2 linked regions of the Pelosinus fermentans DSM 17108 genome follow. The main gene of each other region encodes a partner of the protein of the gene in region 2 in a complex. Links are inferred from orthologs where the notes say so. Each region holds a gene or a part of one and is shown on either strand. Other genes may lie near its edges. The genes, in order: pcrA and uvrB.

Region 1 (15,096 bases), 2.2 Mb from region 2 along the record:
ATTGATAGGAAGTGTTATGTCGGATGGTCCTTTAAAATCCTTGGTGGTTGATGGTATCATCGGAGGTGTAGGTGGAGTTCTGACCTTCGTACCAGGCATTATACTATTGTTTTTAGCGATTTCTATTTTGGAAGATACGGGATATATGGCTAGAGCAGCTTTTATTATGGATAGAATGATGCGTAAGTTCGGTTTGCATGGTAAGTCCTTTATTCCTTTATTGTTGGGATTCGGTTGTAGTGTACCGGCAATTATGGGCTCTAGGATGCTGGAGAATCCTAGAGATCGAATGATTACCATATTGGTTTCTCCTCTTATGAGCTGTAGTGCAAAGTTACCAGTGTATACCGTTTTAATAGCTGCTTTTTTTGATCCGAGTGTTGCTGGTAATGTATTATTTTCAATTTACATTTTAGGAATTGTACTGTTGATGATTATGGCGAGTATTTTTCGAAAAACCTTGTTCAAGGGTGAAAGTGAACCTTTTGTTATGGAATTACCACCATACCGTGTGCCTACGCTTAAAAGTATAATCCTTCATATGTGGGAACGCAGCTCTTTGTATTTGAAAAAAGCAGGAACGATAATTTTAGCAGCATCGATATTAATGTGGTTCTTGACTAATTATCCTAGTGAGGTAGAATATAGTAAAGACTATGATGCTTTAGCAGTACAAGCTGAAGAAACATATACTCGACAAGTTGGCGAAGATGTATTAGCACCGCTAAATATTGAAGATATTGAACAAAATGAACAACTTACAGCTTTAGTGGGTGAAATTCAAGACGCTAATGCAGAATTTGATGAAGCTGCAGCAGAATTAGAAGAAGATAGTGCAGAGTATGCAGAGCTTGAAACTGCAAAAACAGAAAAAATGCAACAATTTGAAACCGATAACCCAGAGTTATATGCCAGTGCTGCAAAGTATGTTGAGCTTACTGCTTCTTTGGAAGAAGAAAAGACTCATTTGGAAAATGAACAAACGGGTGAAAAACTTGAAAAAAGTTATTCGGGGCAATTGGGAAAATTTGTTGAACCTGTCATACAGCCTCTTGGCTTTGACTGGCGAGTTGGTGTTAGTCTTGTTGCCGGAGTTACAGCTAAAGAAGTGGTCTTAAGTACGATGGGAACCATTTATAGTTTAGGAGAGACAGATGAAAATTCTAAATCTCTAAAACATGCACTAGCACAAGATCCTAATTTAAATCCACTGGTCGCTTACAGTCTAATGGTATTTGTACTAATCTACTCTCCGTGTTTAGCTGCTCTTGCAGTAATGAAGAGAGAAACCAATTCATGGAAATGGCCGGCATTTAGCTTGGTTTATGGGACAGCTTTGGCTTGGGTTGTGACATTTATTGTATACCAAGGTGGTAAATTATTAGGCTTTGGCAGTTAGTTTAACAATTAATATTGGTTTGTTGGTTTGCACTAGTTCACTTAGTGCAAACCCAAACCTTATCAATATAAACTTAGTTTAAGTAATGCTAAAAGGAGGAATTTGAGATGGAAAACCTGATACTATATAGCATTGGTGCAGTGGCATTAGGTTATTTTGCTTTAACTGTGTGGAAAAAAGTAACAGGAAAAGGAGGATCATGTTGCAGTTCTGAGAGTTGTAACGACTGTGAATGTACAGATAAGAATAATGATGAAAAATAGGTAAAGGGATGAAGATAGCTTTTAGGCTAACTTTATTTTTTAAACAATTAATGAGAATGATAATCAATAACAAGTAACGAATAAATAATAAAATGAAAAGGGGATATTAATATGTCTATTGTTGTAATTGGAGCCGATTATTTAGGAATTATTGAAAAGAATCTGTATTCGTTAGGGGTAACTAAATTGACTCATATTGATGGAAGGCGAGTCTCAAATCAAAATAAAATAAGCATCCCTAAAAAAACCCAGTTTGTATTAGTCTTAACTGATTATGTGAATCACAATACTGCTAAGATGGTAAAAGCCGTTGCTAAAGCGCAGGATGTACCGTTGGTGTTTGCCAAACGTTCTTGGGGGTCTGTTGAAGAAAAATTAGTTTCTGCAGGTGTGATGAATTAATCAGCATTATTATTTTTACAAGGTGGAATGGATATGTGTTGGAAAGAATTTTTGCAAGTTCAAGGTAGTAAGAATGATGCTGACTTTTTCTTTAAGTGGCTGGCGGTTGAATTAGCACCGACAATTTACGGTGAAAAACCAGGTACATTGCTTAATCTAATGGATTCCTCCAAAATCTTTATGAAGACAATGTGGCTTCAATATGGTGAAGCGTTATTAGCAAATGGTAATGTGGAGTGGCTGGTACTTAAAAATGAGCCCCATAGCATGAAAATACTTTTTTATCGTGTAGATTTATTAAACAGTTATGTTAATGATGAAGAAAATCGACGCTTTTTAGAAAGATTCGGTTATCATACAAGCATGAGTTTAGAAGATCTTCTGCTATATTTTAAAGGACGCTTTCAATCGATGTGCCCCCACGAAATGGGAATTTTATTGGGAATACCTTTGAAAGATGTTATGGGGTTTATGGGCATGGGTAAAGAAGGTCATACCTGTCAGGGTATGTGGAAAGTATATGGTGATCCTGAAACCTCACTGGGTATCATGCAGCGGATGGAAGAGATGAAAAGTCAAGTTGCTGGTTGGATGATGCAAGGTTACAAAGTGACTGATGTGTTGTGCGGTCCTTATTCGCAAACGGCTTAAATCTCTTCTCATTCCCCAGTTTAGTGAAAGTTCTATGGTAAAAGGAGTTTTTGATTATAAAGAATATTTTTATCTTTACATTATAGTAAGAATAAAGTTATAATCTGTAAGTCGATATTAGGGCTTTATTCTTACTATAATTGAGGTTTTTATTTAATAATGATGATGCTATGTGAAAAGAAATCAGCTATGAAAGCTGGTTTTTTATTGGTTTTAGTCTTTTTAGGTTTATCATTTGTACATGTTGTAGGAGTCAGTCGCCTGACGCCTGAATCGATTCGTAATGTAATAGTATCTTTTGGTTGGTGGGGACCTGTAATGTACGTTTTTATGTACAGTATCAGACCCTTGCTTTTATTTCCTGCTATTATTCTCACGTTAGCTGGCGGTTTAGCTTTTGGCCCTTGGTGGGGTACTATTTATGTTGTAGTTGGTGGAGTACTAGGTGCATGTTTGTGCTTTGGAATAGCTCGCTTATTAGGGCGTAAAAAAATGCAAAAATACCTAAGTAAATTTTCGTATTTACAGATATTTGAGAGCAAGATGGCGGCTAATGGTTTTCGTACCATGTTATTTATGCGAATTGTACCTATTTTCCCTTATGATCCAGTCAGTTACTTAGCTGGATTATCTAAAATTCGTTTTCGTGACTATGTTTTGGCCACGACTCTTGGGATGATTCCTGGTGCCTTTGCCTATAATGTTTTAGGGTATTCTCTTTTGGATATATTTTCTTCCACCTTTTTATTTGGAATCGCCTTGGCAGCTCTTGTTTTTTTTACTCCGCTGGCCTATCATTTACTTAATAAAAATAGAAGGGTTTGACTTTTGGGCAAACCCTTCTATTTTTATTAATAACTTGCCTATTCAATTTTCAATAAATAAGGTAAAATATAAAGTGGAAAAATTGTAGCAGTATAAGAAATAGCACTGGAGGACTTATCATGACAGAACTTTCTAAACCGACTTATGTTGTCGGGCATCGCAATCCAGATACAGATTCCATATGCTCGGCAATTGGTTATGCTTATTTTCAGCAAGTTAGAGGGGTAAATGCTGTAGCGGCCAGAGTTGGAAAAATAAATAGCGAAACAAAGTTTGTTTTAGAAACGCTAGGGTTTGTTCCGCCCGAACTGATTACGGATTTATATCCGAGAGTTAAAGACATTATGCAGTCAGAAGTAGTAACGGCGGGTCCTAAAGATACATTGCGGGATTTGGGGCGCATTATGAGACAACATAAGGTGAAATCAGTGCCTGTTGTAGATGAAAAGCGTTTCATGACGGGTGTTGTTACCGTAGGTGATTTAGCGAATTTATATTTTGATGAATTGCAAATGCAGGATTTAAGCCAAGCTGGTGTAGATTTTACTGGTGTGTTAAAGGCTTTAGAAGGTAGTCTGCTCTGCGGAGATAACTTAGAACGTAAAGTAGCAGGCAGAGTGCATATTGCAGCTGGAAGCCACAGTTTAATACAAAAATTTGTTAGTGCGAATGATATTGTATTGGTAGGGGACCGCAAGAATGCACAATTAACCTGTTTAGATTGTGGTATTTCCTGCCTGGTAGTTACAGGCAATGTTAAGGTGGATGAAGAAGTAATTCAAAAAGCAGCCAGATTAGGTGTTTTGGTTATTGAATCGGCTCATGATACCTACACTTGTGCCCGTTTAATAAACCAAAGTATTCCGTTAGAAATGGTCATGCGCAAAGAAGTAATTACCTTTAAACCTACAGATTTAGTTACTGATATAAAAAAAATAGTCGCTGATACGAATTACCGGGTATATCCAGTTGTAGAAAATGGAAAATTAGTCGGAGCCATTCATCGTGATAAATTGATTGTGCAGGAGCGGACAAAAGTAATTCTTGTAGATCATAATGAAAGCGGGCAGGCTGTTGAAGGGATTGAAGAAGCCCAAATTATAGAGATCATTGACCATCACCGCTTAGGCGGCTTGCAAACGAGTGAACCGATCTTTATCCGGCATGAGCCTGTTGGCTGCACAGCTACAATTGTTGCCAACATGTACTGGCATCGTAATATAACCATACCCTCAAATATTGCAGGTTTATTATTAGCGGCTATTTTATCTGATACGGTTTTATTTAAATCACCAACCTGCACTGACAAGGATCAACGAACTGCTAAGCAATTAGCAGAACTTGCCCAGCTAGATGTTCATGGGTTTGGAATGAGTATATTAAAAGCAGGAGCTAGTATTAAGGGAATGTCAACTGCTGATATTATTGCCAATGACATTAAGGAATTTCAGATTGGCGATTATCGGATGACGATTGGACAAATATCTGTTATGGATGCTGATGAAGTTCTATCGATAAAAGAAGAATTGCAGCAGAGTATGGAAGCACTGCGTCAGAAGGAAAACTATGATATGGTTTTATTAATGGTTACAGATATTTTGAATGAGGGCACTCATTTAGTATACATTGGGCAGCCTGTAAGTTTGTTAAAGCAAGCCTTTGGCAGCGAGGGTAAGGAGCGAGTTCTGTACCTCCCGGGCGTTATGTCGCGAAAGAAGCAGATTATTCCACCCATGTCAGAAGCCGCAAGAATATAGTTCAGCGGTTTGGCTATAAATAGATTATAGAAGAGCTTAAAATGCTCTATATAATCTATTTTTTTATAATTAACAGGAACTATCACAATTTTGCCGAATTAATTAAGGTTATTAAAACTCAAAAGTTGTGTTACTACGGAGGAAACTATGCAAAATATTATCGCTGGCTTAAATCCCATGCAAAGAGAAGCGGTTTTACATACCAATGGACCACTACTCATTATGGCGGGTGCAGGATCTGGTAAGACCAAGGTATTAACTTGCCGCATTGCCTATCTTTTGGAACAAGGTGTAGCGCCTTATAATATTTTAGCCATTACCTTTACGAATAAAGCTGCTGCAGAAATGAAAGAGCGCGTGCATACTATGGTCGGTGCTCAATCCAAAGATATTTGGCTTAGTACGTTTCATGCTTTTTGTGCTAAATTACTGCGTATGGAGATTAGCGGAATGGCTGGTTATAAAAGTAATTTTGTAATTTATGATACTTCCGATACCCAGTCTCTCGTTAAAAGTTGTTTAAAACAATTAAATCTGGATGATAAGCAGTTTCAGCCAAGCAGTGTTTTAGCTGCCATATCCAATGCTAAGAATGCCTTACAAGATGAACAGCAATTCACATCCTTATCCAGTAATTTTCATGAACAAAAAATAGCAGAAATCTATCAGTTATACCAACAGAAATTACGTACTAACAATGCCTTGGATTTTGATGATCTGCTCATGTTATCGGTGAGGCTCTTACAGAATAATGAAGAGGTTTTGGCAAAATACCAACGTAAATTTCACTATATTATGATTGATGAATACCAAGATACAAATAGAGCCCAATATTTGTTGGCAGGTATGCTGGCGGATAAGCATCGCAATCTTTGTGTTGTAGGTGATGCGGATCAGAGTATTTATGGTTGGCGGGGAGCGGATATTCGTAATATTTTAGATTTTGAAAAAGATTATCCAGAAGCCAAAATGATTACCTTAGAGCAAAATTATCGTTCGACTCAGGTGATTTTAGATGCTGCCAATGCTGTAATTGAGCACAATAGCTCCCGGAAACCGAAGGAATTGTGGACGCAAAATCCTCAAGGTGAACTGATTACTCACTATTTAGCTCACCATGAGAAGGATGAAGCCCAGTTCATTGGGGATACTATTACTAAGCTAAATACAGTGTATCGTACGTCTTATGGTGACGTTGCAATATTATATCGCACCAATACCCAGTCTAGGGCGATTGAAGAAGCTTTCATGCAGGCTGGTATTCCTTATGTGATTGTAGGAGGATTAAAATTCTATGACCGTAAGGAGATCAAAGATATCTTAGCTTATTTGCGAGTTATTTTTAATCCGGCAGATAGTGTCAGTCTTTTGCGAATTATCAACGTGCCTAGGAGGGGACTTGGAGATACTACGATTAGCCGCTTAACAGCTTATGCTGCAGAGAATAATATGACATTGTTTGATGTGGTGAGTAATCCTGAATTAGTACCAGGACTTACTGCAAGAGCAAAAGCTCCGTTAGAATTTTTGGCGGAACTGATTTTTAACTTAATGGCTCAAGTACATTCCTTGTCTGTTGTAGAATTAGTGAACAAAGTAATGCATGACTCTGGTTATGTAGAGGAGTTGCAAAAGAGCACTGATTTGCAAGATGAAAATAGGCTGGACAATTTAAAAGAGTTTCTAAGTGTTGCAAAGGAGTTTGCCAAGAGTGACGGGGAAGAAACTTTAGAACGGTTCTTAGAGCAGGTTGCTTTGGTTGCTGATATTGATAATGCTGAAATATCAGAGGCCCGTGTTACACTTATGACACTGCACTCTGCAAAAGGATTGGAATTTCCAGTCGTTTTTATGGCTGGTATGGAAGAAGGGCTTTTCCCTCATTCACGCACATTAATGAATGAAGAAGAAATTGAAGAAGAACGGCGAATTTGCTATGTAGGTATTACAAGAGCCCGCCGCAAATTATATATGACCAATGCCCGCATGCGCACCATTTATGGCAGGACGCAAATGTTTCCTTTATCCCGGTTCTTGAGCGAAATTCCGAGTGCCATGGTGGAAAAATATTCAGGCAGGCAAAATCATTATGGTTTTGCCAGTAATGGAAGTAAGGCGACCATCAATCCACCTGCTTCAAGTTCCACCGTTGTACAAAGTCCCCTGCGAGCTCCTATTGTGAAAGCTCATCCTCAAAAAGAGCAAAGCCGTGGTACTTGGAAAGTCGCTGATAAGGCTCAGCATACAAAGTGGGGAGTTGGTACTGTCATTGAGGTGAAGGGGAGCGGAGACAGCCAGGAGCTTAAAATTGCGTTTCCGGGCCTTGGCATCAAACTTGTCGTTGCGAATATGGCGCCGATTACCAAAGTGTAATAGAGAAGGAATAGTAAGCCTTGGGCTGTATGTTAGTGCAGCTGGTATAAAAGAAAGATACTTTGTGACAATATAAGAAAGCTGCAGTCTATGCTGCAGCTTTCCTGATTCTAATTTGGGAGTGATAGCAAAGCCGTGGAAAAAAAGCTAGATGATATACAGGAAATTCAAAACAAAATCATCCAGTTGCGTGAACAACTCCATTATCACAACTATCGTTACTATGTTCTTGATGATCCTGAAATGGGGGATGGAGAATTTGATCTGTTAATGCGCAGTTTAATCGAGCTGGAATCATCTTATCCCCAACTGATCACGGCGGATTCTCCTACCCAGCGAGTGGGCGGCATGGTTGCAGGCGGTTTTAAGCGTGTAAATCATGCTACACCCATGCGCAGTTTAGGAAACTGCTTTGCTGCAGATGAATTATTAGCTTTTCATAATCGAGTGCAAAATGGTCTGGGAGAAGAGCAGGATATTGAATATGTAGTAGAACTAAAGATTGATGGTTTAGCAATTAATTTAATCTATGAAAACGGTCATTTGGTAAGTGGTGTTACCCGGGGCGATGGTACCCAGGGAGAAGACGTGACTACGAATATTCGAACCATTAAATCAATACCGTTAATGCTGCGTGGTGATCATGCTGGAATTCCTTCTTTTCTGGAGGTGCGTGGTGAAATTTATATGCCCCGTAAGGAATTTGAGCGTTTAAATCATGAACGAGAAGAAGCAGGCGAAGCATTATTAGCAAATCCGCGTAATGCTGCTGCAGGGTCTTTGCGCCAGCTTGACCCGAAAGTGACAGCTAATCGAGCCTTAGATGTTTTTGTATACGGTATTGGTACTTATACAGGTATTGAATTAACTACACATGGACAGGTGCTAGGATATCTCAGTCAGCTAGGATTAAAAACCAACCCTCATTATCAGATATTTAATCAGATCGAAGATGTGATTGCTTACTGTACGGGTTTTGCTGAAAAGCGTCATGAACTTCCTTATGAGATTGATGGGATGGTCATAAAGGTAAATGATTTAAGCAGTCAGCAAATCTTAGGTTATACAGCTAAAGACCCAAGATGGGCGATTGCTTATAAATTTCCAGCGGAACAAGCGATTACTGTGGTAGAAGATATTTTTGTCGGGCTTGGCCGGACGGGAGTTTTGACGCCAACAGCAATTCTTCGCCCTGTAAGAGTAGCCGGTTCTACCGTTAGCCGAGCGACCTTACATAATCAAGACTATATAGAAGAAAAAGATATTCGTATTGGAGATACGGTAATTATTCATAAAGCAGGAGAAGTCATTCCGAAAGTTGTTGCAGTGGTAAAGGAGAAACGTACTGGAGGGGAGATCCCCTTTGTTATGCCAGAGGAATGTCCTGAATGCAAAGGTAAAGTAATAAGGCAAGAGGGGGAGTCTGCTCACAAGTGTACAAATCCCCATTGTCCTGCACTTTTTCGGGAAGGCTTAATTCACTTTGTATCTCGTGATGCTATGAATATTGATGGCTTGGGGCCAGCAGTATTAAATGCCTTAGTGGATACTGGCCTTGTTAAAGATGTGGCAGACTTGTATCGATTAGAAATGGAACAAGTCCTTACAGTACCACGAATGGGTAAGAAGTCAGCAGAAAATCTGCTCACTGCTATTGAAAACAGCAAACAGGCAGGCTTGTCCAGATTGTTATTTGCTTTAGGCATTCGTCACGTTGGCGTAAAAGCTGCCGGAATCGTAGCAAAGCGTTATGGTAATATGGAGGATATAAAGCAAGCTTCAGTAGAAGAACTGCTGGAGCTGGATGAAGTAGGCACTAAAATTGCAGAAAGCATCGTTGCATATTTTGCTGCTGAAGAAAATTTGGAACTGGTTGCTAGACTTGAAACTGCTGGGTTAAATATGACAGAAGAAAAGCAAATAATTACGGAAAATCAGCTTTTCTCAGGGAAAACGTTTGTATTAACAGGAACCTTAGATAAAATGAGTCGTAATCAGGCCGCTGACATGATTCAAAAATTAGGTGGTAAAGTATCCGGATCAGTTAGTAAAAAAACGAATTATGTAGTTGCTGGTACAGAAGCAGGCAGTAAACTTGATAAAGCTCAGGAGTTAGGAATAGAAGTGCTAGAGGAAGAAGATTTTCTAAAAATGGTTGGGAATGTTGAATAATTTAAAAATAGTGAAAAGGAATATTAGGACTTTTTGGAGAATTGCATTAGAATAAAAGTTACGTAAATTGTTCTAATGATTTTTCAAGTGAAAAGGAGTCAAAGAATATGCCTATAAAAATCCCCAATAATTTGCCAGCTGTAAATATTCTTGAGAAAGAAAATATTTTTACAATGGATGAAGATCGTGCCTATGCGCAAGATATACGCCCACTTCGAATATTATTATTAAATTTGATGCCGACGAAAATTGTTACAGAGACACAATTACTCCGGTTATTGGGGAATTCACCCCTGCAGGTAGAATTTGATTTCATCTACACAGCGACCTATGAACCTAAAAATACACCTCATGAACATCTCGTTAAGTTCTATGAGACTTTTGCTGATGTGAAAGATCGTAAGTATGATGGCATGATCATTACTGGTGCGCCAGTGGAAAAAATGCCTTATGAGGAAGTTGTCTATTGGAGTGAGTTGTGTGAAATTATGGATTGGAGTAGAAAGAATGTCTACTCTACCCTACATATTTGCTGGGGAGCTCAAGCTGCTTTGTATCATTATTACGGTATTCCTAAACATGACTTACCTCAAAAATTATTTGGTGTGTTTCCTCACACTGTAAATATGAAAGAAAAAATGTTATTTCGGGGCTTTGATGAAGTTTTTTATGTTCCTCATTCCAGACATACAGATATAAAAAAAGAAGATGTGGAGAAGGTGCCCCAATTATCCATCCTGTCTGAGTCAGAAGAGGCGGGTGTTTATGCAGTCATTGACAAAACCTATCGGCATTTATTTATTACGGGTCATGCTGAATATGATGTATTAACTCTTAAAACAGAATATGATCGTGATGTGGCAGAAGGGTTGCCTATTAATATTCCAGTCAATTATTATCCCAATGATGATCCTCAAAAAACACCAATCGTGCGTTGGCGCAGTGCAGCCAATTTACTGTTTTCCAATTGGCTTAATTATTATGTATATCAAGGAACTCCTTTTGATTTGAATCGCTTAAGTGAAGATGAATTGCGTGGTATTGATGGGGATGGGATTTAACTAAAACACTTTCTAGTTATTTGTCAGCTGTGGAGTAATGTAGAGGCTGTATTCCATGATGAATGGAATACAGCCTCTACTTTTTCATAGGAGCCATTTATAGTATGACTACCATCGTATTTCTATTTTATAATCGTTATTGTACCTTCTTTGCGCGGGGCAGGAGTTGGTTTTTCGCCGGCATTGTAGCCAAATGCTCCGGAAGCAACGATTGAATAGCCCTCAGGAATACCTAATTCCCTATTTAAGGATCGTCCTTCTTCAATATCAAACAAAGAGCGTAGAGAGTGAATCCAAACAGATCCTATGTCCAAAGCATGGGCAGCGAGAAATAAATTTCCTAATGCAAGGCTGCCATTATGTTGTGGAGCAATTGCTTTTTCATTACCAGAAACAATAATTAATGTTGGTGCATGGTAAAAGGGGCTAAAATTTTCGGCTTTGGCTCGTTCTGCAAAATCTGGGTTTCCTGAATTAAAAAAAATTGTCCGAAGGACTTCGTTGATTTTTCCTAGCAAATCCTTGTTTTGTATTACAGTAAAGTGCCAGGATTGTTCATTTCGGGCGCTGGGAGCAAATTGGCCTGCTTCGAGAATTACCGCTAATTCACTGTCCTTAATCTGCTCTTGTTTGAAGTTTCTAATGCTCCTGCGCTGCAAGATTGCCTTTACAATTTCACTCATGTTGTTGTCCTCCTACTGTTTTTATATTAACAAGTTACATAGCAATTCTCTTTGGGATATGCAGCTTGTTTAATATGAATCCGAAAGTCTTATCTTTTTCCTACCTGCACAACTGATACATTTTAGCAAAAAAAATTGAAGGCTAAGTATATTATATCAATATACTTAGCCTTCAGCTTTTCCCGATCAGCTATAGGGTATTTTGCTATTTACGAAAGTGATTGAACTAATAGTACTACAGACCAATTCTGCTGTCAAGGTTCATTTAAAAATGTAATGATACAATTGCATTGCCATTGACAACGTAATTTATACGTGCTAATATCATGTTAAATAAAGATAATTGTATCTATAGCGTGATTAAAGCAAGCTGATTGGCAAAAAGCTGAAGGCCTGGCAGAGTTATTTCTGTGCAGGCTTTTTTATTATTTCCATGTGAGGTTGCTAAAATGACAGTATGTAAATAGTATATAGTGACCGATCAGTAGGAAACTGAAGGCAAGAATTGATTCTAGCGTATGTAGAATCAGTTTTTGCCTTTTTGTTTTTAGTATGTCAGGTAAAAAGATGAAATGAGGTGCGAGAGATGGCCGTTTTGAGTCTTCGTGATGAAATGACACCGAAGGAACGTCTGGAAGCAGTATTGAAAGGAAGACCCTATGATCGGGTGCCTTGTGGAGTAGTGATTCATAATCAGGCGGGAAAAGTAGCAGGAATTCCTCATTGGGAATGCTATTTTTCAAGCGAAAAAACAGCGCAGACTCAAATTGCCGCTCACAACATATTGGGTGCTGAAGCAGTGGCAGCTGGACCAGGTTTACCGGGCATTGCTGAGGCTGTAGGCAGTATCGTGTATTATCCGAAAGAGGAGAATACTCCTTATATTACGGAGGTGGCGGTGAAACAGCCAGCAGATTTGGATAAACTGAAAATCCCCAATCCGTGGCTCGATGGGAGGCTGCCCATACATTTAGGGGCTTTACAAATTTTAGTTGACCGTCTGGGTGACTCTGTTCCGGTGACTAGTAATGTAGCCGGTCCCTTTACTACAGCAGCTAATATAAGAGGAACAGAGGCTTTTTTGCGGGAGCTATATCGGAATCCGGAATTTGCACATCGGTTGTTGCAGTTTTCTTTAGAGAGTACGATTGCCTATGTGAAAGAGGCTGCTAAGTTGGGAGCTAAAGTAAGTATCGCTGACCCCACTGCTTCACCGACATTAATCAGTCCAAAACAATTTCGTGAGTTTGCTTTTCCCTATTTACAAAAGCTTACAACGACGATTAAAGATTTGACTGGCAGTGCTCCATCCCTGCATATTTGTGGCAATACTACGAAGATCTGGCAGGATATGGTCGCCACTGGTGCCGGTATATTGAGCTTGGACGATACGATTGATTTGGCTGCTGCTAAGAAAGCAGTTGGTGAACAGGTTACCCTGTTTGGCAATGTCAAACCCACAGCAACCATGTACCTGGGAACTCCAAAAGACGTACGGCAGGATGCTAAAGAGTGTCTGGCAAAAGGTTATGATAATCCCAAAGGTTATATATTGTCTTTAGGGTGCGGGCTGCCGATGGGTGCTCCAGTGGAAAACATACAGGCATTATTTCAGGCAGCCCGGGAATTTGGCAGATATCCACTACGATTAAGCAATTTTAGCTAAAAAAATATAAATTGAATGTATGAGCAAAGGAGAAGGATAGTATGGCAAATAATAAAGAAGAATTACTCAAACAGTTGGCTGATGCTGTGGTAGACATGGATGAAGAAAAAGCGGTGGAGTTATCCCAAATTATCGTAGCGGAAGGTATTGATGCCTATGAAGCGATTGAAAAGGGGCTTTCTGCTGGTATGGAAGTGGCAGGGCGGCTGTTTGAAGAGGAAGAATATTTTATTCCTGAACTGTTAATGTGTTCGGATGCTATGTATGCCGGACTTAGTGTTTTGAAACCCCATCTTAAAGCGAAAGAAGGAGCTGCAGAGGAAAAAGTCAAAATTGTCATTGGAGTTATTGAAGGTGATACTCACGATATTGGTAAAAATCTGGTGAAGATTTTATTAGAAACTTCTGGCTATGAGATAATTGATCTTGGGCGGGATATTTCACCACAGAAATTTATTGATACAGCAAAAGAACAGGATGCTAAAATTATTGCTATTTCCACGCTAATGACAACAACGATGGATGGGCTGGCAGAAGTCATCCGCTTACTGCAGCAGCAAGATATTCGAGAACAGTTTAAAGTCATGATTGGCGGTGCGCCCGTTTCACAAGCCTTTGCTGATAAAATCGGTGCAGATAGTTACGCTGTGAATGCGGCAACTGCCGTACGTTTGGCTCGGCAGCTTACCGGAGGAGCGGCCTAATGGTTTTTGAGGCGATGACACCATTAGAGAGAATGGCGGCTTATAATAAGGGAGCGGTAATTGATCGATTGCCTTGCGTACCTATTGTTGGGAATACTGCGGCAAGAGTAATCGGTGTCAAGGTGTCTGAATTCCAGGGAAATGGAAAATTAATAGCGAAGGCACAAATTGCAGCCTATCGTCGATTTCGCTATGATGTGATCAGAATTTTTACGGATTTGTATGGGCAGGCTGAGGCAATGGGAGCCAAAGTTTATTATCCGGCTGATGAGACTGCTTATCTTGATGTGCCAGCCATTAGCAATATTGCAGACATTCGTAGTCTGCAACCTGCGGACCCTTATAAGGATGGTAATTTGCCTCAACATCTAGAAGCTATGAAACTTACTCTGGAAGCGGTAGGTAAGGAGGTGCCCGTTACTGGGGCAATTACTGGTCCCTTCACCAATGCAGCTTTTCTGATTGGTACGGAAAACTTAGTCCGGCTTGTAGGAAGAAATCCACAAGCTGTGCACGACTTGTGTCAGCTGTCATTAGAAACGGCACTGCGGTATGCAAAGGCGATTGTTGATATTGGTTGTACGCCTAGCCTGACAGATGCGATGTCCTCGGGAACCATCATTAGCCCAAAACAATTTCAGGAGTTTTCTTATCCTTATATTAAAAGGCTTATTCATTACATTCACTCTCGGGGGAAAACAGTCACATTGCATATTTGTGGTAAAACCGATAAATTGTGGGATCTAATGGTCGATGCTGGCGCAGACAGCATTAGCATCGACAATGTCGCCAATCTATTGGAAGCTAAGGTGAAAGTAGGTCATAGAGTACGTCTTATGGGGAACATTGCACCATCAGAAGTTATGCTGCAAGGCACGCCCCATGATGTAAGGGTGGCAGTGAATCAATGTGTACAACAAGCTTATGACAGCCCGAAGGGATATATTGTGGCTTCCGGTTGCAGTCTTCCTACAGAAACGCCGTTTGTCAACATTGACGCCATGATGGATGCGGTGCGAAAAATAGGCGACCCCAGTTAATAGTGAAAAGAGTAAGAAGAGGGCGGTTTGAATGAGCAATTTTACACCAAAGGAACGTTTATTGAAAGTATTGCATAAAGAAAAGACAGATAGACCGCCG
Region 2 (15,123 bases):
TTACAAATTAGATAATTTGACTGCTTTTGTAGATTTTAATGGACTGCAAATTGATGGTCCTATTTCCGAAGTATTATCACCATTGCCGATTCCAGAGAAATGGGCTGCTTTCAACTGGCATGTGATTCAAATTGATGGACATGACATACAGGCGATTTATGATGCGATTCAAACTGCTAAAACAATAAAAGGCAAACCAACGATGATTGTTGCCCAAACGATAAAAGGCAAAGGCGTATGTGAAATGGAAAACATTGCTGATTGGCATGGCAAGGCTCCTACCCGTCAACAATGTGATTTGTTCCTGTCCCAATTAAATGAATTAGAAGCACAATAAAAAATAGGCAGGTTCAAACCGACGTTTTGAATCAGCCGCTAAAGAGGTGTAGAGAATGGGTTTAGCAACTCGTGAAGCATATGGAGAAATATTAAAAGAGCTTGGGGGAAAATATGAAAATATTGTTGTGCTAGATGCGGATTTATCCAAATCTACCAAGACAGCTGTATTTGCAAAAGCATTTCCTCAGCGTTTTTTTAACGTAGGAATTGCAGAACAAAATCTAATGGGCGTAGGAGCGGGTTTGGCTGCCGGCGGAAAGATACCTTTTGTATCTACTTTTGCCATGTTTGCTGCTGGCCGGGCTTTTGAACAAATCCGGAATTCGATTTGTTATCCAAAACTGAATGTTAAGATTGCTGCTACTCATGCTGGTTTAACAGTTGGTGAAGATGGAGCTTCCCATCAAGCCATTGAGGATATTTCTCTCATGCGCAGCATTCCGAATATGACAGTGATTGTGCCGGCAGATGCTGAAGAAACCCGGAAAGCGATTACTTTTGCAGCAGAATATGATGGCCCTGTTTATATTCGTCTAGGACGTATGGCAGTTCCCGATTTATTTGCTGCTGATTATACATTCGAGCATGGCAAGGCTGTACAACTTGCAGATGGTAAAGATGTTACTATTATTGCGACTGGCATTATGGTTGGTGCCGCAAATGAAGCTGCTAAGCAATTACAAGATGCAGGTATCAGCGCCAGAGTGCTGAATATCCATACCATTAAGCCAATTGACAAGGAAGCGATCATAAAGGCCGCTGCTGACACAGGCGCCATTGTCACTTGCGAGGAACACAGTATCATTGGCGGCTTAGGCAGTGCTGTTGCGGAAGTACTGGTAGAAAACAGTCCTGTTCCTATGGAACGCATCGGTGTATGTGATACCTTTGGTGAGTCCGGTATACCCAGCGCTCTGTTAAAGAAATACCACTTAACTGCAGAAGATATCGCTGCAGCTGCTAAGAAAGTAATTAGCCGTAAGAAATAAATACCAATACCAATAAAACGCCCCTCGCATGCATACACATGTAGAGGGGCGTTTTATTTTCTAGGGTGTGTCACCTTTTTTATTGTGTATGGAGGGGAAAGGATGAAGGCATGGCGGGTTGTCAGTTTAGGCAGGCGGGTGCTGAGTAAATTAGCCCTTTGTATGATGGGCTTTATTGCCATGCTGAAGATGGGGTCTACAGTAGCGATGGCGGTATCGATGATCATTTCCATTCTGGTATATGCGATGGCTTTTGGACTAAAATTTGCTGTTGGGTTTGTAATCCTACTGCTTTTGCATGAATGGGGGCATTTGGTGGCATCTAAGGTTGTTGGTTTGCCTGTTTCACGTCCTATTTTTATACCTTTTCTTGGTGCTGTTATACGTATTAAGAAATTGCCGTTAAATGCCAAGATGGAAGCCAATGTAGCCATCGGCGGACCTGCCATGGGGACCTTAAGTGCATTGCTCTGTCTGGTATTTTACTTATGGACGGACAGTTTACTAATGCTGGTGCTTTCGTATACAGCTTGTCTTTTAAATTTATTTAATCTGATTCCTTGCGATCCTCTGGATGGAGGACGCATTGCTGTTGCTGTAACCCACCGTCTTTGGTGGCTGGGAAGCCTGATTATTGGCATACTATTCTTGCAGACATATAGTTTTTTCTTATTTATATTCTTTTTGTTTTCCTTATACAGAACCTGGAAGAATGTCGATATTAAAGAGAATTATTCTTATTATCAGCTTACCATGAAACAGCGTTTAGCAGTGGGCTGGTGGTATTTTGGCCTGATTATCGTTCTAGGGGTCACGACGTTATATATTGGGGCAATCTTTCACGGCCAGTAGAGAGATAATAGGAAAATATCATTGAAATGTCATTGCTTCACTACCGTTTGCAAATGACCAAAAGAGCAAATAGAACGATTTAAACCGCAGAGACGCAGAGGACGCTGAGGGGGATTTTTAACCCTATCTATCTTTTCTCTGTGTTCTCTGCGTCTCTGCGGTTCGATTATCGGGCTTTTCTTGATAATGACAGATAGTGGAGCATATTCTTATTTGAGCAGCCTAATTTCTACAATTTACTACTTTGTAAAAGTTGGATGATGAAAATTAATAGCAAAAAAAAGGGATTTAGCTATTAACGTCAAAGATTTAATACTAGAATTGAAATTTTTCTGGTAGTGAGGGAGAGTGACGAAAGTTTGATTCATTTAGATGGTGTTTCTAAAATTTATGACAATGGTTGTGTCGCCCTCTCTGATATTACGCTTGACATTCCAAAAGGTGATTTTGTATTTGTGGTAGGTCCTAGTGGTGCAGGTAAGTCCACCTTTATAAAGTTGATTTTTCGGGAGGAACTTCCGACAAAAGGTAAATTAATTGTCAATGGTCGTAATGTTGGTGAGTTAGAGCCTTCAGAGATACCATATCTGAGGCGTAATTTAGGTATTGTGTTTCAGGATTATAGATTGCTGCCAAATAAAACCGTATATGAGAATGTGGCTTTTGCCATGCAGGTAATCGAGTCATCCCGCCGTGATATTCAAAAGCGGGTATCTCATGTATTGGACTTGGTGGGTTTACGTCATAAAGCTAAGAATTTTCCAGGTGAGTTGTCTGGTGGTGAGCAGCAGCGTATTGCCATTGCTAGGGCGATTGTCAATAATCCCGTGGTGGTCATTGCTGATGAACCTACAGGTAATCTTGATCCGGAGACCTCTTGGGACATTATGAGAATCTTTGAGCGCATTAATCGGGATGGGACAACCATTGTCATGGCTACGCATGATAAAAGCGTAGTGGATGCTATGAAAAAACGAGTTATTGCCATTGAAAAAAGCCGTATTGCTCGGGATCAGGTGAAAGGGGTATACGGCTATGAAGATTAGAACCATGGAATATTTTATTAAAGAAGCTCTTTCTTCTTTGAAACGCAACGGATTAATGAGCTTTGCATCCGTGACTACAGTAGCTTTATCCCTGCTCATTTTGGGGATGTTTCTGGTCATGGTACTTAACTTAAATAATATGGCTTCTGCATTAGAATCACAGGTGCAAATTTCTGTATATTTGCAGGATGGCTTAACGGATCTTGAAATGCGTGAGGTGGGAACCCGCATTACCAAGATTCCAGGCGTTGTGCAAGTGAATTTTGTAGGGAAAGAAGAGGCGATGAGTCGCTTTAAAGAGCGTCTAGGTGAGCAGCAGGGACTGCTGAATGCATTAGGCGAAGCAAACCCTTTACCGAATGCTTTTGAAGTAAAGGTGGACAAGACAGAACGTGTAAAAGCCGCCGCTCAGGCTATGATGCAGTTTAAAGGAGTAGAAAACGCTAAATTTGGTCAGGAAGTAGTCGAGCAGTTATTTGCTTTAACAAAAATGGTACGCATTTTTGGTTTGATTATCATTGTATTTTTGGCCCTGGCCGCTCTGTTTATTATTTCGAACACCATTCGAATTACGGTATTTGCCCGGCGTAAGGAGATTGGCATTATGAAATATGTAGGGGCTACCAATTGGTTTATTCGCTGGCCTTTCTTATTGGAAGGCATGATGTTAGGGTTTGGTGGAGCATTAGTTGCAGTCTTGTTTTTAAACGAAACCTATGGGGTTCTGATCCATCAGGTATATGAATCCTTAGCCTTTCTACCGCTAATTCCCCAATACCCGTTTATTACGAATATTAGTGTAGTGTTATTAGTGACAGGAACAGTAATTGGTGCTTTAGGCAGTACGATATCACTACGTCGCTATATGAGAGTATAGAGGGTAGCAGGAGGGATTGGATGTTTAAAAAGTATTTAGCCATGGGCTTAGCAGCTGTGGTAATGTGCGTGGCGATTGGCCCTGCATTAGCCAATGAGTTGGCAGAACAGCAGCAGCAGGTTCAGCAGCAGATGCAGATTCAGCAGGAGAAAGCTGCTGAGGCCAAACAGAAGGTCAATAGTGTTGCTGATCAATTACATAAAGTGCAGATCCAGCTGGATAACGCCCAGGGAGATTATAATGCGATTCAGGCAAAGCGAAATGCAACGGAAGAATTGATTGCTGTAAATACGGTTGTTTTAGAGAAAGCCGAAAAAAATCTATCTGAGCGCAGTTTAATATTGAATAAACGGATTCGCGATATTTACCAAAATGGTCAGTTAAGTTATTTGGATGTTTTATTTGGCGCCAATGATTTTAGCGATTTTACCACTCGTATGGATCTTTTGAAACGGATCATGGATAAAGATATTGAATTGATTGTAAAAGTGAAAGCAGAACGACAATTGGTGCTGCAAAAGAGAGCTGAATTAGAAAGTGATAAGGCTGCTATTTTACAATTAGAAAAAGCAGCCATTGAAAAGAAAAAAATCATTGAGTCCAGTAAGAAAGAAAGAGAAGCTGTTTTGGCAGCGGCTGTTAATGAACGGGATACAGCAGAACAGTCCTATCAGGAACTTTTAGAAACTTCCCGTAAAATTGAGCAGATGATAAGGCGCAGTCAAGGTGGAAAACAAGGACCTAGCGGCGGAACAGGGGCTCTGATGTGGCCTACAGATGTTACGGAAATTACTTCACCCTATGGCTGGCGTACGCACCCGATTTTTGGCACATCCCTTTATCACAGTGGTATTGATATTGGAGCTGATTATGGGGATTCCGTACGGGCTGCTGATAGTGGAGTGGTGATTTATGCAGATTGGATGGGTGGTTACGGTAAGGCCGTGATCATTGAACATGGAAATGGTATCTCTACGTTATATGGGCATAATTCGGAACTGCTCGTAGTAGAAGGGCAAAGAGTGCGTAAAGGAGAAGTGATTTCTCGCGTAGGTTCAACAGGGTATTCTACCGGACCTCATTTGCATTTTGAAGTCCGTGAAAATGGTTCACCTACCAACCCGATGGGTTATTTGCCCTAAATGTAAATAGCATCACCATAAGGGTACCCGCGGTGGGTGCCCTTATGGAATATTTCATGGAATTTCTACATATATTTAATTATGTGTGTTTTCATAGAGAAGAAAGTAGCGAAATTTGAAAGGGTATTCAAATTTCTAATTTGGAATTGGGGTGTATAGATGAGTCGTCGTAAGATTATCGTATCAGCCATTTTATTAGTTGTCTTTACCTTTACGGTAACAGCTGGCGGATTTTTATATCTGTTAAAGGGAAATTCTTCCGATGTTGTAAGTACCTTAAAGTTTTTCAGGGCCTTGCAGGTTGTGAAAGCCCGCTATGTAGAGCAAGTGGATACAGAGACCTTGGTAGCTGGGGCTGTCAAGGGAATGGTCAGCTCTTTAGGAGATCCCCATTCCATTTATATGGATGCCAAGATGTATAAGGACTTTATGGTAGAAACAGAAGGTTCTTTTGGCGGCGTGGGTATGGTTTTGGGAGTAAAAGATAAGACCTTGACGGTTGTTTCGCCGATTGAAGGCACGCCCAGTGATAAAGCTGGAATCAAAAGCGGAGATCAAATCCTTCAAATTGACGGTAAAGATACGAAAGATATGGCCTTAGATGAAGCCGTCAGTAAAATTCGCGGGCCTGAGGGGACTACTGTCAGTTTAGCCGTTCGTCATGAAAGTGAACCTGTAAAAGAGATTGCTTTGACCCGGTCTAACATCCAAATTAAAACCGTAGCAGGTAAAATGCTTCCCGATAAGATTGGTTATATCCGAATATCCATGTTTAATGACAACACAGGCAATGATTTTGCTCAGAAGTATAAAGAACTGGAAGCAGAAGGTATGAAAAGCATTATTCTTGATCTTCGGGATAATCCAGGCGGCTTATTAGAGGAAAGTGTTAAGGTTGCCAGTAAATTTGTGCCCAAAGGACCCGTTGTTTCTGTTGTTACCCGGGATGGGCATCGAGAGACTCATTCTTCTAATTTAGAGGCGGTTAAATATCCTGTAGCTGTGTTGGTTAACGGTGGCAGCGCCAGTGCCTCAGAGATTGTGTCTGGAGCAATTCAGGATACAGCATCTGGAACGTTAATTGGTACAAAGACATATGGTAAAGGGTCAGTGCAAACCGTGCTTCGCTTAGACAGCGGCGCCATTAAATTGACCATTGCCAAATACTTGACACCAAATGATCGCTCCATAAATGGCATTGGTATTGAACCGGATATAAAAGTGGAAATGGATAAGGATGCAAAGTCAGATGTACAATTAGACAAAGCCATTGACTTTGTAAAAGAAAAGATGGGAAAATAAAGGATCGCGGCTGGCTTTTGCTTAGCCGCTTTTTTCTAAGGGCCAAAAAAGTAATGAACCGCGAAGTCGCGAAGATACACGAAGAACGCGAAGAGGTATATATTTAGTCTTCGCGTCTTCGCGTTTCAAAATGTTTTATTTTTTAGGCCTCGTAATGTTCTTGTTATCAGAATTTGATTAGAGGTGAAGTTATGTTCCCGTGGCAGGAATTAATACGGCTTTCTGTTGGCGGTGTGGTAGCTGCTTTCTTTGAGCCAATATTTTGGATGATCATTGCCTTAGTTGGCTTTCAATACTGGAAACTGCAGAAAAGTCAGCAGCGTATGTTTGGTGTATGCGGCTTTTCTTTGACTCAGCAGATTGCCTTAGCCATTTCTCTGGGGAGTATCGGCGGCATTATGGGAACATTCCTGCTGACGCTGGTAGGCCTCAATGTAGATCAATTGGGCCTTGCGTATATTTGGCCGGTAGCGATACTGCTGATGATGGTCAATATGCGATTTCTATGTTTTGCTTATGCCGGAGGCGTGGTGGCTTTATCTAAAGTATTATTTGGCTGGCCCAATGTTGACGTATCCCAGGTATTAGTATTGGTAGCAGTTCTTCATATCACAGAAAGTATTTTAATCGCGATTAGTGGAATTTATGGCAGTATGCCGATTATTTTAAAGCGTAAAAATGGACAATTAGTCGGGGCCTTTAATCTGCAAAACTTTTGGCCTCTTCCTCTTTTATTAATGTCAGCAGTTGCAGTTCCAGAGTTGAAAGTACCTGAGGGTGTCTTAGACATGCCGGATTGGTGGCCCTTGCTGCCAGTCCAAGGAGTACTGCCGGAGGGACATATTTGGATGTATGCCATGGTATCAGTAGTGGCTGCTTTAGGATATACAGACATTGCAGTAGCCAGTTCACCACAAATGCGCCGCCGTAAATCCGCTTTGCATTTGGGACTTTATAGTATTGTACTGCTTGCCCTCGCTCTGTTGTCGGTTCATTATAAATGGCTGCAGGCAGTGGCGGCGATGGTGTCTTTCTTAGGTCATGAGATGCTGATTCAGATCGACAGCCGCCAGGAGTTAGAGGGACTTCCCCGTTATGTGCCTCCTGCCAAAGGTCTTATGGTATTAGATACGGTAGTGGATACACCTGCACAAAAGGCAGGGATAAAATCAGGCGATATTCTCCTGAAGCTGCATAATCTGACCATTGATACTAAGGAGCAGTTAGCAGAAGCTATTTATTTTGCTCCCCCTGTATTTATAATGGAAATCCTGCGTGACGACCGCAGGATCGAAAAAAAAGTGAAATTTACTCAAAATCATAAAATGTTAGGTGTAATCTTAGTGCCGGAGGGCAATGAATTATATTATGTTCAATTAGCAGAAGATAAATTTTGGCTATGGGAAAAAGCAAAAGGGATATGGGGAAAAAAATAACAAAAAAATGTAATGTTTATTATTAAAGAATTATTATATAATGAATTTACATTCAATCGATTTCATAGAAGTTTGACCGAACGTATGTACTGTGATAAAATTACAGTACATACGTTCTAATGAATATTTGTAAAGACTGGTGATGTTTATGGCAACGGTTCCTAAATTGAATACGGTATATCATGAAGGCGGAATTCCTTTTAAGGTGGAAGCTCCTTTCGTACCAATGGGGGATCAGCCGACTGCAATTCATAAGCTGAAAGATGGTATTGTAGCAGGGCAAAAGGCCCAGGTTCTACTGGGAGCGACGGGGACAGGTAAAACCTTTACCATTGCAAAATTGATTGAAGAAGTGCAAAAGCCGACCTTGGTAATTGCTCATAACAAGACCTTGGCAGCTCAGCTTGCCAGTGAGTTCAAAGAATTCTTTCCTCATAATGCTGTAGAATATTTTGTAAGTTATTATGATTATTATCAGCCAGAGGCGTATATTGCTCATACGGATACCTATATTGAAAAAGATTCTTCTATCAATGATGAAATCGATAAATTGCGTCACTCCGCGACCAGTTCTTTATTTGAGCGCCGTGATGTGATTATTGTAGCCAGCGTATCTTGTATTTATGGCTTAGGATCTCCTGATGAATATCATGGTCTCGTGCTATCTCTCCGCCAAGGACAAGCCAAAGACCGAGATGAAATCTTACGAAAATTAGTAGCGATTCAGTATGAACGCAATGATATTAATTTTGTTCGCGGGAAATTCAGGGTGCGAGGGGATGTAGTCGAAATCTTTCCTGCCGCCTATGGAGAAAGAGCCATACGAGTGGAATTATTTGGTGATGAAATTGAACGAATTTTAGAGATTGATACGCTTACAGGAGAAATCTTGGCAGAGCGCAAACATATTGCTATATATCCTGCATCTCACTATGTAACGTCACGAGAAAATATGCTGCGATCAGTAGCGGATATTGAGGCAGAACTGGAAGTACAGCTGGCGTCATTCAAGGCAAATGGGAAATTGGTAGAAGCCCAGCGATTGGAGCAGCGTACCAAGTATGATCTGGAAATGATGCAGGAAATGGGATATTGTTCGGGAATCGAAAATTATTCCAGACATTTGACGGGACGAAATCCAGGGGATTCCCCTTATACCTTAATTGATTACTTTCCTGAAGATTTTTTAATCGTGATTGACGAATCTCATGTAATGCTGCCCCAGCTTCGTGCCATGTATGCAGGAGATCGGGCTCGTAAAGCATCCTTAATCGAAAATGGCTTTCGTCTGCCATCAGCTTTTGATAATAGGCCCTTGACCTTCTTAGAGTTTACAGAGCGTATTAATCAGATTATCTATGTTTCAGCTACTCCAAGTGCTTATGAGCTGGGGGAAGCCAGCCAAGTCGCGCAGCAGGTGATTCGTCCTACGGGTCTCATCGATCCTGAAGTGGAAGTACGTCCTATTAAGGGGCAAATGGATGATTTGCTTGGTGAAATCAAATTACGGGCTGCTGCAAATGAGAGAGTACTGATTACGACTCTGACGAAAAAAATGGCAGAAAATCTTACAGAATTTCTAAAAGAAATGGGGATTCGCGTACGGTATCTGCATTCCGATATTGTGACCATTGAACGGGGCGAGATTATTCGTGACTTAAGAGCGGGTGTGTTTGATGTACTCATCGGCATCAATCTTTTGCGAGAAGGGTTGGATTTGCCGGAGGTTACATTAGTTGCCATTTTGGATGCGGATAAAGAGGGATTTTTGCGGTCTGATACTTCTTTGATTCAGACCATCGGCAGAGCAGCTCGTAATGTGAATGGCCGGGTTATTATGTATGCTGATGTGATTACCAAATCCATGGCACGAGCCATGGAAGAAACGGATCGCCGCCGAGATATCCAGATGGCGTATAACGAGGAATATGGCATTACTCCCACCACCATTCAAAAACGGGTTAAAGAGCTGATTGAAACGACAAAAGTGGCTGAAAGCCCTGAACTGTATCGAACAGACCGCTTAGGCAATATGAGCCAGAGTGAAATGTTAGATCTGATCGGCAATCTGGAAAAGGAAATGCGCCTCGCCTCCAAGCAACTGGAATTCGAACGCGCCGCCGAACTCAGAGATATGATCGTAGAACTAAAAGGCAGGGTAGGGAAGGTAGTAAAAGAGAAATCTCCAAAGAGCAAGAAGAGTAAAAAATGATTAAACGCGAAGACGCGAAACCGCTATCACGGTACACGAAGGGACACGAAAAGTTTTCATTAATATTATTTCTTCGTAAAATCTTCGTGCCTTCGTGTTTCAGCTTTTTTTACATCATATGGGACTTATAGATTAGAGTCAGAAAGGAATATACCAATGAAAGAAAAGATTGTTATTAAGGGTGCAAGGCAGCACAATTTGAAAAATATTGATATTGAGATTCCCCGTAATGAGCTGGTTGTCATTACAGGGTTAAGCGGGTCAGGTAAGTCTTCTTTGGCCTTTGATACCATTTATGCGGAAGGGCAGCGGCGTTATGTGGAATCCTTGTCTGCTTATGCCCGTCAGTTTTTGGGGCAGATGGACAAGCCGGATGTGGATTATATTGAGGGGCTGTCTCCTGCCATTTCCATTGATCAGAAAACAACCAGCCGTAATCCTCGTTCCACAGTTGGGACAGTAACAGAAATCTATGACTATTTGCGTCTGCTGTTTGCCAGAGCAGGCCGTCCTCATTGTCCGAAATGCGGTAAGCCCATTACCCAGCAAACCATCGAACAGATGGTTGATCAGTTGGTGGCTTTGCCTGAGGGGACTCGTCTGATGCTTATTGCCGGAGTCATACGAGGAAAAAAAGGCGAACATCAAAAAGTGCTGGAAGATATTCGTAAGAATGGATATGTCCGGGTACGAGTTGATGGGGAAATTCGTGATGTGGCAGATGAAATCAAGTTAGAAAAAAATAAAAAGCACACCATCGAAGTGGTAGTAGATCGGATTGTCCTGCGAGAAGGAATCAATCAGCGGCTGGCGGATTCTCTGGAGACAGCTCTCACCTTGGGAGAAGGCGTGGTAAATGTGGATGTCGTAGGAGATCAGGAACGAATCTTCAGCCAGAATTTTGCTTGTATCGAATGCGGTATTAGTCTGCCTGAAATTGCTCCCCGGATGTTTTCCTTCAATAGCCCTTTTGGTGCGTGCCCGGATTGTACCGGCTTAGGAAACAATATGGAAGTGGACCGCTCTTTAATTGTCCCTGATACTAGCAAGGCTCTTATTGATGGCGCCATCACTCCTTTGAGTAAAAACATAAATTCCTATTTTATGTGCCAGTTAGAAGCAGTACTGGATAAATATAATTACTCTTTACATGACACCTGGGAAAACTTATCTTCACAAGTGCAAGAAATTATTATGACAGGTTCAGGTGTAGAACAGTTTGATTTTGAATATGATAACATGTATGGGGAAACAAAAACCTATCACGCTGTTTTTGAAGGTGTGATCCCGTTATTAAATCGTCGGTACCGGGAAACGGTATCTGATTGGTCCCGGGAAGATATTGAAGAATATATGAGTTCTAAACCCTGCCCCACGTGTAAGGGAGCCAGATTAAAGCCCGAAACCTTGTCGGTTAAGGTTGGCGGTAAAAATATCTATGAGGTAACGGCGGGAACCATTGCAGAAACCCAGGATTTCTTTTCTAATTTAGATTTAACAAATAGGGAGAAAGCCATTGCTCACCAAATTCTAAAAGAGATTCACGCTCGTTTGGGATTTTTGCTGAATGTGGGATTAGATTATTTGACTCTCAGCCGGGCCGCAGGAACCTTATCAGGGGGAGAAGCCCAGCGCATACGGCTGGCTACTCAGATTGGCTCCGGGCTGGTAGGGGTACTGTATATACTGGATGAACCAAGCATTGGCTTGCATCAGCGGGATAACAACCGTCTGTTAACGACCTTAAAGCATTTACGGGATGTAGGCAATAGCCTGCTGGTAGTTGAGCATGATGAAGATACCATGTATGAAGCCGATCACATTATTGATATTGGTCCGGCTGCTGGCGCTCATGGCGGACAAGTGGTAGTTCAAGGAACCGTAGAAGAGATCAAGGCTTGCCCAGAGTCCATCACAGGTCAGTATTTGAAGGGGAGCAAGTATATCCCGGTACCTGCTGTGCGGCGTAAACCCAATGGAAAATGGCTGGAAGTAGTGGGAGCGAAAGAAAACAATCTGAAAAAATTAACAGTAAAATTTCCTTTAGGTGTGTTTACTGCTGTGACAGGTGTATCTGGCTCAGGCAAGAGTACTCTGGTAAATGAGATTTTATACAAAGGGCTGGCAGGACGGGTATATCGAGGTACAAAGACTCGGCCTGGTGCTCATGATGATATTCGTGGTGTAGAATATATTGATAAAATTATTGAGATCGATCAGTCGCCCATCGGTCGTACCCCTCGCTCCAATCCAGCTACGTACACAGGCTTGTTTGATGTTATTCGCGAAGTATTCAGCCAAACCCAGGAAGCAAAAATGCGGGGATATAAGCCTGGACGTTTCAGCTTTAATGTAAAAGGCGGACGATGCGAGGCCTGCCGCGGTGATGGGATTATTAAGATCGAAATGCATTTTTTACCTGACGTATATGTTCCTTGTGAAGTGTGTAAAGGGGCTCGCTATAATCGGGAAACCCTAGAGGTTCGTTATAAAGGGAAGAGTATTTCTCAGGTTCTGGATATGGTAGTGGACGAAGGAGTAGAATTCTTCCAAAACCTGCCTAAACTTCAGCGTAAACTGCAAATTCTGCAGGACGTTGGTTTAGGATATATTAAATTAGGACAACCTGCTACGACTCTTTCTGGAGGAGAAGCCCAGCGGATTAAATTGGCAACGGAATTGGCAAGACGCAGTACAGGTAAGACGCTCTATATTCTTGATGAGCCTACTACCGGTCTGCATACGGCTGATATTCACCGTCTGCTTATCGTGCTGCAGCGTTTGGTCGATGGAGGAGACACCGTTGTAGTGATTGAGCATAATCTGGATGTCATTAAGACTGCGGATTATGTAATTGACCTAGGACCAGAAGGCGGCAGCCGCGGTGGTACCATTGTTGCCAAAGGAACTCCGGAAGACATCGTAAAGGTCAAGGCTTCCTACACAGGACAATTTCTAGCGCCAATTCTGGAAAGAGGAATACGGGAGTAAGGTGTAAGAAAAAAACGCTCGTTTTTACGAGGAAAAGCAAAAACTTTTTGAAACGCGAAGATGCGAAGGTAATGAATATTACGAAATTTGTCATTGCGAGCATAGCGAAGCAATCCTTTACTTGTTAAGAGATTGCTTCACTCCGTTCGCAATGACAAAAGAAAAGTTAGTTATTCTTCGTGTCTTCGCGTTTCAATTGTTTTATTTTAATTTTTCAAATAAAAAAAGAGTAGGCATATTGCCTACCCTTGGGAATAGTATTTTTTATTTTCATTGTCAATTTCACATTCTGCTTCTTGAATGGGAGTCATACGTTTGTAAACAAATTGAGTATCAATATTGCCGCTGCAGAAATGAGGGTTATTTAAGATTTCCTGTTGAAAACTAATATTGGTTTTAATACCAGAAATGCGGTATTCCGCCAAGGCTCTGCGCATAATTTTAATGGCATCCCCTCTGGTGCGTCCATGGGCAATGACTTTTGCAACCATGGAATCATAATGGGGCTGCACTGTCATACCAGCGCATACACCGCTGTCTACTCGAACCCTTGGGCCGCCTGCTTCATGGTAAAAGTCAATGTGACCAGGGGAAGGAATAAAACACTGTTCTGGATCTTCGGCGTTAATACGGCATTCAATGGCATGACCGATAAACAAAATGTCTTCTTGCTTTTTGTTTAAAGGTTCACCTGCAGCAATCCGGATTTGTCGGCGGACTAAATCAATACCTGTAACCATTTCTGTTACAGCATGTTCTACTTGAATACGAGGATTAATTTCCATGAAATAGAACTTGCCTGTTTTCACGTCCAATAAGAATTCTACTGTTCCTACATTGGTATAATAAATGCTTTTGGCGGCACGGATAGCCATTGCTCCAACGGTGGTACGCATTTCAGGGGTTAAGGCACTGGATGGGGATTCTTCGAGTACCTTTTGATTGCGGCGCTGTATGGAACATTCCCGTTCACCTACGTGAAGGACATTGCCATAGGTATCCGCCATGATTTGTACTTCTATGTGTCGTGCTTCAGAAATATAAGTTTCCAGGTAAAACGGGCTGCGTGTTACATCAACCTTGTTTAAGGCACTGATCAGTTCTAATTGGTTGTTGGCAACATACATCGATTTGCCGCCGCCGCCAGATACTGGTTTTAAAATGACTGGATAGCCAATTTCACCGGCTAAATTACAGGCATGTTCATTATTGACAATCGGTTCACTACCTATTGTCATAGGCAGACCAGCTGCCTTCATAGCCGCACGAGCTGCATCTTTATTTCCCACCTGGCGGATGATTTCGGCACTAGGTCCGATAAAGATCAAGCCTGCTTTCGTAACTTTCTCAGCAAAATCAGCATTCTCTGACAAAAAGCCGTATCCTGGATGAATGGCTTCTGATTTTGAAGCTTTAGCGGCCATAATGATCGCATCCATATTTAGGTAACTTTTCATTGCATCTGCAGGTCCGATATTATACGCATAGTCGGCCAGTTGGACATGTAGGGCTTCGGCATCAACATCTGAATATACAGCGACTGTTTCAATATCTAGTTCCTGACAGGCTCGAATGATTCTAACGGCAATTTCACCACGATTGGCGATGAGTATTCTTTTGAACATTAATAGCGACCTCCCATTTGCAAATATCAAGAGAAATAGTTTGAACGTTAATGGACTTAATTATAGTATATAACATTTAAGTCGACAATGAGTTTATTGCATGTATACATTGAACCTTTAAAAAAGATTATTAGCTGGTACTAAAAGTATGTTACAATTATCTCATACTTATAGTCTTTTGGCAATGAGATATTATTTTCCAAAGGAGTATTTTTAGCAATATGAATGATGAATTAATCGAGAAGTTAAGCCATTTGCCGGATCAGCCAGGTGTTTACTTAATGAAGGATGCCCAGGAGCGTATTATTTATG

The links.
Region 1: the proteins of uvrB (region 2) and pcrA are in contact, whole or in part, in a crystal structure (PDB 7EGT), measured with the Thermus thermophilus proteins. The link is inferred for Pelosinus fermentans DSM 17108 from one-to-one orthologs. Residues at the interface, in WP_096411307.1 of Thermus thermophilus: Glu23, Leu25, Arg26, Asp27, Gly28, Glu29, Arg30, Phe31, Arg55, Glu326, Asp327, Phe328, Glu379, Ser382, Gln383, His398, Gly400, Arg401; in WP_096412145.1 of Thermus thermophilus: His654, Arg656, Phe657, Gln666, Asp668, Glu669, Lys680, Arg681, Leu682, Ser683, Lys685, Tyr686, Ala687.

Annotation. Positions count from the first base shown.
Region 1 is NZ_AKVN02000001.1:3,190,698-3,205,793, reverse strand. Bases 5,111-8,057 are described here. They hold pcrA (DNA helicase PcrA), read left to right. Parts: upstream 5,111-5,444; coding sequence 5,445-7,670; downstream 7,671-8,057. Other genes in these bases: ligA (NAD-dependent DNA ligase LigA), read left to right, coding at 7,806-8,057; FR7_RS14760 (putative manganese-dependent inorganic diphosphatase), read left to right, coding at 5,111-5,297. Outside these bases: feoB (ferrous iron transport protein B), read left to right, coding at 1-1,399; FR7_RS23925 (hypothetical protein), read left to right, coding at 1,507-1,662; FR7_RS14775 (DUF2325 domain-containing protein), read left to right, coding at 1,774-2,064; FR7_RS14770 (DUF3793 family protein), read left to right, coding at 2,098-2,715; FR7_RS14765 (TVP38/TMEM64 family protein), read left to right, coding at 2,875-3,540; more of FR7_RS14760, read left to right, coding at 3,660-5,110; more of ligA, read left to right, coding at 8,058-9,842; homoserine O-acetyltransferase MetA, read left to right, coding at 9,950-10,903; FR7_RS14740 (nitroreductase family protein), read right to left, coding at 11,026-11,586; FR7_RS14735 (uroporphyrinogen decarboxylase family protein), read left to right, coding at 12,173-13,252; FR7_RS14730 (corrinoid protein), read left to right, coding at 13,294-13,956; FR7_RS14725 (uroporphyrinogen decarboxylase family protein), read left to right, coding at 13,956-14,996; FR7_RS14720 (methylcobamide--CoM methyltransferase), read left to right, coding at 15,028-15,096. UniProt on the Escherichia coli protein: A helicase with DNA-dependent ATPase activity. Unwinds DNA duplexes with 3'-5' polarity. Translocates on single-stranded DNA with 3'-5' polarity. Initiates unwinding more efficiently from a nicked substrate than double-stranded DNA.
Region 2 is NZ_AKVN02000001.1:986,680-1,001,802, forward strand. The notes cover bases 7,690-10,663. They hold uvrB (excinuclease ABC subunit UvrB), read left to right. Parts: upstream 7,690-8,131; coding sequence 8,132-10,195; downstream 10,196-10,663. Other genes in these bases: FR7_RS04585 (PDZ domain-containing protein), read left to right, coding at 7,690-7,983; uvrA (excinuclease ABC subunit UvrA), read left to right, coding at 10,352-10,663. In the rest of the region: FR7_RS04550 (transketolase), read left to right, coding at 1-337; FR7_RS04555 (transketolase family protein), read left to right, coding at 393-1,328; FR7_RS04560 (site-2 protease family protein), read left to right, coding at 1,431-2,180; cell division ATP-binding protein FtsE, read left to right, coding at 2,540-3,226; permease-like cell division protein FtsX, read left to right, coding at 3,216-4,103; FR7_RS04575 (murein hydrolase activator EnvC family protein), read left to right, coding at 4,124-5,245; FR7_RS04580 (S41 family peptidase), read left to right, coding at 5,405-6,547; more of FR7_RS04585, read left to right, coding at 6,739-7,689; more of uvrA, read left to right, coding at 10,664-13,186; FR7_RS04600 (acetyl-CoA carboxylase biotin carboxylase subunit), read right to left, coding at 13,429-14,811; excinuclease ABC subunit UvrC, read left to right, coding at 15,033-15,123. UniProt on the Escherichia coli protein: The UvrABC repair system catalyzes the recognition and processing of DNA lesions. A damage recognition complex composed of 2 UvrA and 2 UvrB subunits scans DNA for abnormalities.